2 regions of the Novosphingobium sp. SG720 genome follow, and region 2 is predicted to be linked to the other one. Evidence: riboswitches for the same ligand, from Rfam matches in the RefSeq annotation. Region 2 holds a riboswitch; the other holds the start of a gene.
The links. A riboswitch is a leader RNA that binds a small molecule or an ion and turns the genes downstream of it on or off. The one in region 2 is predicted to bind cobalamin.
Positions count from the first base shown of each region.

Region 1: another riboswitch for cobalamin. It lies ahead of FHW94_RS03235 (TonB-dependent receptor); the one in region 2 lies ahead of FHW94_RS15840 (HoxN/HupN/NixA family nickel/cobalt transporter).

Region 1 is NZ_JAAZQN010000001.1:692,211-696,804, forward strand. It holds gene FHW94_RS03230 (cell wall hydrolase) at 1-1,217, opposite strand, end outside; cobalamin riboswitch at 1,373-1,571, shown strand; gene FHW94_RS03235 (TonB-dependent receptor) at 1,680-3,557, shown strand; gene FHW94_RS03240 (ABC transporter substrate-binding protein) at 3,596-4,528, shown strand; gene FHW94_RS03245 (iron ABC transporter permease) at 4,525-4,594, shown strand, end outside.
Region 2 is NZ_JAAZQN010000004.1:242,107-246,700, reverse strand. It holds gene cobN (cobaltochelatase subunit CobN) at 1-223, opposite strand, end outside; gene cobW (cobalamin biosynthesis protein CobW) at 235-1,272, opposite strand; cobalamin riboswitch at 1,465-1,688, opposite strand; gene FHW94_RS15840 (HoxN/HupN/NixA family nickel/cobalt transporter) at 1,758-2,804, opposite strand; cobalamin riboswitch at 2,969-3,208, opposite strand; gene FHW94_RS15835 (hypothetical protein) at 3,388-4,350, shown strand; gene FHW94_RS15830 (oxygenase MpaB family protein) at 4,369-4,594, opposite strand, start outside.

The DNA.
Region 1 (4,594 bases), on a different contig from region 2:
GAGAGCGCGGGGCCGGCCGGTGCCGTGCCGCGCAAGGGCGAATCGACCGCACGCAGGCCCGTGCCCGCCGGTTGTGCCAGGGGCGTACCGCCCGGCCCGGCGGTCGTGCGCTCCAGTGCGGCCATGCGGCCTTCCTCGAACGCTTTTTCCAGCGTCAGCGGATCGGCCAGATCCGCCGCGACGGGCACCCAGCTGCGCGGATGCGGTGCGGCGAGCGGCTCTGCACCGCGATACGTGCCGGTGAAAGCAGCCGGCAGGCCGGCCGTGCCGGCCCAACGATAGAAGCGATGCGCCCCGATCGTGCCGATGAAGGCAAGCTTGTCTGCCCACAGCGGGTGCACCGCGCTGGTATGGTAATGCGTGGCGAGGCCAACCGGGGCAAAGACATTGCCGGCCAGGGCATCGGCGGCCACGCGCCGCGCGCGGTCCCAGAACTGCTGCACCGGGCGGCGCGCCATGGCGCCGTCGCACGCGAAGCTGAACTGGCAGCCGGGCCGTTCCGATCCCTGGTAGACCACGCCGCACACGGTCTTGGGAAAAGCGGGATGTGCCACGCGGTTGAGCACGACTTGCGCCACCGCGCGCTGGCCGGCATCGGGTTCCGAAGCGGCTTCGTAGTAGATCGCGGTGGTCAGGCATTGCAGCGCGCGCCAGCGGTCTTCGCCGCTGCCCGAGGCAAACAGCGGCCGTGCCGCGGGATTGCGCGCCCAGGCCGCAAGCGTGGGCGCATCGTCGGCGTCGCCATGGATCGCGGCCACCTGCCGGTCCCAGGCGCGCGCGGCGTCCTGCGGAGCCAGCAGGCCGCTGTCCTGGGCCGAAACGTAATAGAATGCCGAGCCGGGGAAACTTTCGCCCGCGCGCTCGAATGGTTGCAGGCCGTTGCGATCGTGTGCGGCCGCGGCATCGATCCCCGGCGATCCCCAACCTACCGCGCCCAGCACCAGGCCAAGGGCGCCGATCGCGGCAATGCCGGCAGCGCGCTCTGCCAGGCGCGAGCCTGCGCGGTGCTGGTGCCGCCACGATGTCATGTCGCGCCGGCGGATGCGTGCGGCGAAATCGCGTGGCCGCACCGGGGCCAGGGTCAGCGCCTGAAGCAACGCGCCATCGGCCTGCCGCCGCTGCGCCAGCATCGCGCGCTCTTCCGGCCCCGGCGGCGGCATCAGCGCTTCGGGTGGCAGGGTGGGCGTGGCGCCGGTGAAGGGACTCGGGTCTGGCATAAGGGCGGGCAGGGGCCTGATCTTGCAATGGTGCGTTAGTCGCTGCGCGGCAACCATGCACGGGGGTAAATGGCTTCGTCCCGATAAGGCACACCCCGCTACCGCTTGGTTAAATTCTGCCGCGGGCTTGCCCCATGGTACAGGGGGCGCTATCGGCCGCGGCAGACGCCACCGGTGCCCGCGCAAGCGGGCTAAGAGGGAAGCCGGAACCAAAGCCGGCGCTGCCCCCGCAACTGTTTCCGGACGAGCGCCACGCCCTTTGTGCGCCACTGGCCCCCACGCGGGCTGGGAAGGCCGGCGTGTCGCGATGACTTCGGATGAGCCAGGAAACCTGCCGGTGTGTGGTCGTTCCGCGGCCGGGCGGGGTGTACCGGGCGCAAGCGTGACGAGTTTCCGCCCGGGGCCCGGCGGACCCTCGCGCCATGGACGGCAAGACTGTCCATGGGCCGGGAGGAAAAGACCATGAAGACTTCGCTGTTTGCGCTGGCCGCCACACTCGTGCTGGCCATGCCTGCCCATGCCGAGGAAGCTGCACCATCCGATGGCGCAGAAATCACCGTCCTGGCCACCGGCAGCGCCCTGTCGCTCGACCAGACCGGCCAGGCGATCAGCGTCGTGCCGCTGCAAACGATCGAGGCGGTCCAGGGTGTCGATATCACCCGCGTGCTCGAACGCGTGCCGGGGCTGACCTATTCGCGCACCGGCGGGTTTGGCGCGCAGACGGCCGTGCGCCTGCGCGGCGGGGAAGGGCAGCACACCCTTGTCCTGGTCGATGGCGTGCGGGTGGAAGACCCGTCCGCGCCTTCGGGCGGGTTCGATTTCGGCACGCTGACCAGCGGCGGTATCGAACGGATCGAAGTGCTGCGCGGCTCCAACTCGGTCATCTGGGGCAGCTCGGCCATCGGCGGGGTGATCGCGGTGACCACGCGCGAGATCGACGGCGCAGAAGCTTCGACCGAGGCCGGCTCGCGCGGCAGCTATGATGCCGAGGCGGTCGCCGGGGTGAAGCGCGATCGCTATGCCTTCTCGCTGGGCGGCGGCTATGCCACCACCGATGGCGTCTCGGCCGCGGCCAATGGCACGGAACGCGATGGCTATGACCAGTGGCGCGTGGGCGGCAAGGGCCGCGTCAACCTGACCGACACGCTTTCGCTGGTGGCCAGCGCCCGCTATGCCGATGGCAAGACCCAGATCGATGGCTATGACGCCGATTTCAATTTCGGCGATACCCCCGAATATACCACCACCCGGCAGTTCTTCGGCCGTGCCGGGGTGCACTACGCGGGCGGCGCCCTCACGCTGGACGCCGGATATGCCCTGTCGGACACGCGCCGCCGCTATTATACCGGCGGAGCAGACGACACGTTCGAATACGGCTACAACGGCCGCAGCGAGCGGGTGGAACTCAACGGCCGCTATGCGCTGCCGGCCGATTTCGCGCTCGATTTCGGCGCGGATCGCGAATGGACCCGGTTCGACAGCACTTTTGACGCGCAACAGCGCGCGCACCTGACCAGCGGCCATGCCATGCTCGGCTGGTACGGTGCCAAGGCCAGCCTTGCCGGCGGCGTGCGTTATGACGAACAGAGCCAGTTCGGCAGCAACGTGAGCCTGGGGGCCAACGGCACCGTGGAAGTGCTGCGCGGCCTGCGGTTCAACGCCAGCTATGGCGAAGGCTTCCGCGCGCCCACGCTTTACCAGCTGCTTTCGCCCGATTACGGCAACGCCAATCTCAATCCCGAACGCAGCCGCAGCTATGATGCCGGCTTGGCCTATACCAGCGTCGACGGCACGTTCCACGCCGGGCTCACGCTGTTCCGCCGCGATACGCGCAACCTCATCACCTACGTCTCGTGCTACATGGTGGAAAGCGCGCTGTGCACCGGCCATGCCTATGGCGTGTATGACAACGTGGGCAAGGCGCGCGCGCAGGGCGCCGAACTGGAAGTGGGCGCCACGCTCAGCCCAGGGGTCAAGGGGCAGATCGCCTATGCCTATACCGAAGCGACCGATCGCACCCCTGGCGCGGCCACGTTCGGCAAGGACCTGGCGCGCCGTCCGCGCCACGCGCTGACCACCTCGCTGGACTGGACCACGCCCTGGGCCGGCCTGGCCCTGGCCGCGGATATCCGTTTTCAATCCGAAACCTTTGACAACGCGGCCAATTCGATCAAGCTGTCGGGCGGTAGCGTCACCACGTTGCGCGCCAGCCTGCCGATCCTTCATCAGGCCGAACTGTTCGGCCGGGTGGAAAACGTGTTCGATCGGCAGCTGGTGACTGCAGCGGGCTATGGCGCGCTGGGTCGTTCGGTGTTTGGCGGGGTGCGCCTGCGCTACTGATGGCGCGCCGCGGCACCAGCGAAAGGAATGACCTTGACGTGATCGGCCGTGTGCTGCCCCGCTTGTCTTGCCGCCGCCTGCCTGCGCTGCTGGCCCTGGCTCTGGTGGGATGCGCGCGGGTTGCCCCGGCCGATGAGGCGGCGCATGGCGCAGGTGCCCTGCCGCGTATCGTCTCGCTCAACCCGTGCAGCGACGCGGTGCTGGCGCAAGTGGCCGACCGCGCGCAGATTCTGGCGCTGTCCTTCTACAGCCGCGATCCTGCGCAAACCTCGATGGACGTGGCCGAGGCGCGCCGCTTTCCGTCCACCGATGGCGCCGTGGAAAGCGTGGTCGCGCTTCATCCCGACCTGGTGGTGACCAGCACTTATGCCGATCCGGCCACGCTGGCGGCGCTGCGCAGCATGGGGCTGCGCGTGGAAACGGTGGGCATTGCCGATTCGCTGGCTGCGGCGCGCGCGCAGGTCCGCAGCCTGGCCGCCTGGGCCGGCCATCCAGAGCGCGGTGCGGCACTGCTGGCGCAGATCGATCGCGCCGTGGCAGAGGCTGCGCCGCCGCCCGGCCATGTTCCCATTCCGGCCGTGTTGTGGGAGCCGGGCGGGCTGGTGCCGGGCCAGCACACGCTGGTCTCTGACCTGATGAGCCAGGCGGGTTTTGCCAATTTCAGCGCGCAGCGCGGGCTGGGCCAATCCGAACGCCTGCCGCTGGAGCGCATGCTGGCCGATCCGCCGCGCGTGATCCTGGCGGTGGGCCCGGCACCGGGCACGATCGTGCCCGGCACCGGCCCGGACGAAGACCGGCTGCTGTTCCACCCCGCGCTCGCCGCATTGACGCACACCGCGCGCGCGCCGATCGCGCCCAATCTCATCTATTGCGGTGGCCCCACGATTCCGCGCCTGCTCGATCGGCTGGTGGCGGTGCGCCGCGAACTGGAAGGCCCTGCGTTGGACAAAGCTTTGGGTAGGCCGCAATGAACCGAGCCGCTTTGCCCGTGGTGCTTGCCACGCTGCTCCTGCTGCTGTTTCCGCTGTGCCTGATGG
Region 2 (4,594 bases):
CATAAGTATCGACGGAAAGCGGATGTTCCAGCGCGGCCAGATTGGCCAGGCGCAGCGTGGGAAACGCCGGATCGCGCGCGCGCGCCAAGTGCCAGGCGGCGGCACAGGCAGCCAGGTCGCTGTCAGAGAAAGACAGCACGACCAGGTCTGCCGGGGCCTGCCCCAGGTCTTGCGGCACGGCGGTTTCTTCCAGGCCGTGGCTCTCGCGAAAGAGGACGTGCATCGCGCCTGCCCTCAGGCCAGCAGCGCCGCCCGGATCGCTTCCGGCTCCAGCCGCTCCCGCTCGGCAATCGCCACCAGTTGCCCGCTGCGCGGCTCGCCCGCCCGCCACGGCCGGTCATAGTGATGGCGCACGCGCGCGCCCACCGCCTGGACCAAAAGGCGCATCGGCTTGCCCGCCACCGCGACATGGCCTTTTACCCGCAGCACGCCATGCTCTGTCGCCAGGCGCGCGATGCGCGTGGCAAGGTCTGCCGGATCGGCGATTTCGCCCAAGGGCACCACGGTGCTGGCAAAATCGTCGTGCTCGTGATCGTCCGCGCCATCGTGGTGCGACGGGCGCGCGGCAATGTCGTCTTCGGCCGCCGCGTGCAGGCCCAAGATCACGCGCGGATCGGCGGCGCCTTCGGCCAAGTCGATCACTGGCACGGGGCGCGGCGCGGTTTGCGCGATCACCGCCCGCGCCTGCGCCAGCCCGTCCGGCCCGGCCAGATCGCCCTTGGTCAGCAGCACCATGTCGGCACAGGCAAGCTGGTCCTCGAACACTTCGGCCAGCGGGGTTTCGTGGGTCACGCCCGGATCGGCGGCGCGTTGCGCCTCAAGCGCCACCAGATCGGGGGCGAAGCGGCCGGCGGCCACGGCCTCGGCATCGGCCAAGGCCAGCACGCCATCGACGGTGATGCGGCTGCGGATCGCGGGCCAGTCGAACGCCTTGAGCAGCGGCTTGGGCAGCGCCAGGCCGGAAGTCTCGATCAGGATATGATCGGGCCGGGGATCGAGCGCGAGCAGGCGCTCTACCGTGGGAATGAAATCGTCGGCAACGGTGCAGCAGATGCAGCCATTGGCCAGCTCCACGATGTTTTCGGCCGGGCAATCGGGAATGGCGCAGGATTTGAGGATGTCTCCATCCACGCCCAGCGTGCCGAATTCGTTGACCACCACCGCCAGCCGGCGCCCGCCGGCGTTGCGGATCAAGTGGCTGATCAGCGTGGTCTTTCCCGCGCCCAGAAAGCCGGTCACGATAGTGACGGGCACTTTTGCCAGATCCGGCATGCACAAAACCCTTCCGCGCGCCAGCGACGGACAAAGGCAGGGCTTCACCGGAACGATCCGGCCGGGCGCGCGGCGGCGGGCCGGCGCACGAAGGCGCCCGCCACAACGCAAGCCCGTGCAGCCCAAGCCGCACAAGTCTTCGTCGCCCAGACGGAAGTGTTACCGTGCCCGGACCATCCCCTGGATCAAGGCAAGAGCGACCAGTGCGCCGGCAGGTCTCCTGGCTCGTGGGTCAGGGCTTGATGCACGCCTTCCCAGGCACTTGGTGCCCAGTGGCCGCCCCCGGCCAAAACCGGAGACAAAGTGCATCGCGCTCGCCACTTACAGTTGCAGGGACAGCTGCGGACTTGGGGCAAAGCCCCGCACCGCATTCCCGATTAAGCCCCTCTCGGGGCACCGACGCGATCTTTGCGAACGACGGGCCAGGCCCGTCCTTCGTGGCTGCATCTAGCCCAGTTCGAAAGCCAAGCCAACTGTCCTTGGCATCAGGATGGTTCTGCCACCTCGATCTCGTCCAGCCGTTGCCAGCGATAGATTGCCAGGCTGGCCAGCCAGCACAGCGCGAACAGGCCAATGATGGCAAAGCCCAGGCCATTGAAATTGCCGGCCAGATCGGCGGCCAGGCGAAAGGGCGCACTGCCCAGCCCCAGCTTCTGCCCGATCAGCGCGGCCGCCTCGATCCCGCCGATCACGATGGCCACCAGCGCGGAAACCAGCGTGATGGTGATATTGTAATAGAGCTTGCGGATGGGTTTGACGAAGGCCCACTCATAGGCGCCGAGCATGACCACGCCATCGATGGTATCGACCAGCGCCATCCCCGCCGCAAACAGCGCGGGCAGCACCAGCACGGTGCCCAGCGCCAGCCCGCTCGCCGCCTGGCTGGCCGAAAGGCCGAGCAGCGCCACTTCGGTGGCGGTGTCGAACCCCAGGCCGAACAGGAAGCCCAGCGGCGCCATGTGCCAGCTCTTGGTGACCAGGCGGAACATCGGGCGGAACAGGCGCGAGAGCAGCCCACGCCCAGCCAGCAGCAGGTCGAGGTCTTCCTCCACATAGGCGCCCCCTGCCCGCACATGGGCAAACGTGCGCCAGACGCCACGCAGGATGATCAGGTTCATCGCCGCGATGGTGAACAGGAACAGCGCCGAAACCGTGGTGGCGATCACGCCGCCCACCTCGCGCCAGGCACCAAACCGGGCGAGCGCCGTGGCGGTGAGCGCCACCGCCACCGAAGCGAGCGCGATGATCGCGGCATGGCCCAGCGCAAACCACAGGCCCACGGCGACGGGCCGCTGCCCCTGTTGCATGAGCTTGCGCGTGACATTGTCGATCGCGGCGATGTGATCGGCATCGACCGCATGGCGCAAGCCAAGGCCCCAGGCGAGCAGCGCGGTGCCGAGCATCAGCGGTTGGGCGTGGAACAGGCCCAGCGCCCAGACCCAGGCAAGCCCATTGGCAAGGACCAGGCAGGCGATAAGCACGGTGATGCGCCGCCGCAGCGGCGACGCGGAAAAACGGGATGATGCAGGCACGAACAGACACTCCGGCCAGGGTTGCGACTGGACCGGACACGCTTGTTGCGCGCGCACGCCACGCATGGCGCCCGCGCAGCCGCGCCCGGCCGCGATGGCGTCGCTCTGACGGAATGAACCGTGCCGCAGCCATCCCCTGGGCCAAGGCCATCCCCCGGACGGAGGAACGAGCGACCTGCGCCGGCCGGTTTCCTGGCTTGCGGGTCAGGGCTTGATGCATGCCTTCCCAGGCCTCGCCCGTCTTGGCGTCCGGCCCAGTGGCTGCTTTCCCGCCGATACCGGGAAAGCGGTATGCATCGCGCTCGCCGCTTACAGTTGCAGGGACAGCCACGGATTTGGAGCACCAGGCCCCGCACCGCGTTCCCGATTGAGCCCTCTCGGGCACCGGCGCGATCTTGCGCCCGGCGATTGCGCACCGGGCGGCAAGGGCATAGCCAGCACTCCGCCCCGGCGCAATGGCAAGCCGCCAAACCGCCCCGCTGCGGTTGCAAGCCCCTCACAATTCGGCAAACATGCTGCAACGTGTCGGGCAGGAGACGTTTTCGTGCAGCAGGTCGCGCATCGCAAACAGCATCGCAGACTGGTGACGCTGGTAGCACCGGCCACGGTGCTTGGGCTCGCGGCCCTGGCCACGCGGCTGCCGCTGGCCCAACGCTACCCTGCGCTCGCCCTGGCGCTGTTTCTCTGGCTTGCCGCCGACAGTCTGATGCTGGCCCGCCTGGCCGACGCCGATGGCAAGCGCCCGGCGGCAAACCAGATCGTTGCCACGCTCGCCGCTGCCTGCGCCATCGTGGCGATTGCCTCACCGCCGCCCTTGCAGGCCGCGCTACGCACCATGCCGGCAGCGCTTGGCGGCATGGTGCTGGTCCTGCTGGCACATGTCGGCATGGCAACCGTGCGCGCGCGGGGTATCGTTCTGGGTGCCGATCGGGATGCGCGATGGGAACGGGCCGCAGCGCAGTTTCTTCCTGCGCCGCTGGTGCGGTTCGCCAGGCTTGAACTCGCCGTCCTGCACATCGCCTTGCTGCGCTGGGGCGGACCGGCGGACGTTCCCCCCGGCGCGCGTGCCTTTGCCTATCACCGCCACCTGACGCCGATGGCCATCGCATTGCTATCGCTATCGGCGATAGAAGTTGCGGTCTACCATCTGTTCCTTGGCCACTGGAGCCGCGTGGCGGCGCTGGCGATGTTCATGGTGAGCGACCTGGGCCTGGTCTACCTGGTCGGACTGGTCAAATCGTTCCGCTTTCGCCCCATCCTGATCGACGGCGATGGCGTGCGCGTTCGTGCCGGCTTCCTGATCGACCTGCTGGTGCCCCTTGCGCAGATCGACCGCGTCACCATGGCGTTCAGGGGTGACGAGATTCGCGATTCCGGCACGCTCAACGCGGCGCTGCTGGCTTGGCCCAATGTGGTCATCTACCTGCGCGCGCCGGTCGTTCGCACCACCTGGCTGCGCCGGGGCGCCTATCAGCGCGTGGCTTTTCGGCTCGACGAGCCCGAGCCGTTCGTGCGCCTGCTGCACTGGCGGCTGGAGAACCCCTAGGGCGCTGACGGCAAGCCTTCAGTGTACAGAGGAAAACGCCCATTGCAGCGTGCGCGCCATGGCAAAGGCGCCGCCGCGCACGATCGGCAAGGCAGGCAGCATCACGTGCCGCTGGTGCAAGGCCTTGGCCCAGGGCGGCATGAGATCGACCGCCGCCTGAAAAAGCACATGCTGTGCCGGCGCGGCGGCCAGCGAGGGCGCGGGTTGCGACAACACCATGCGGGCGACCTCGCGCGTGCGTTGG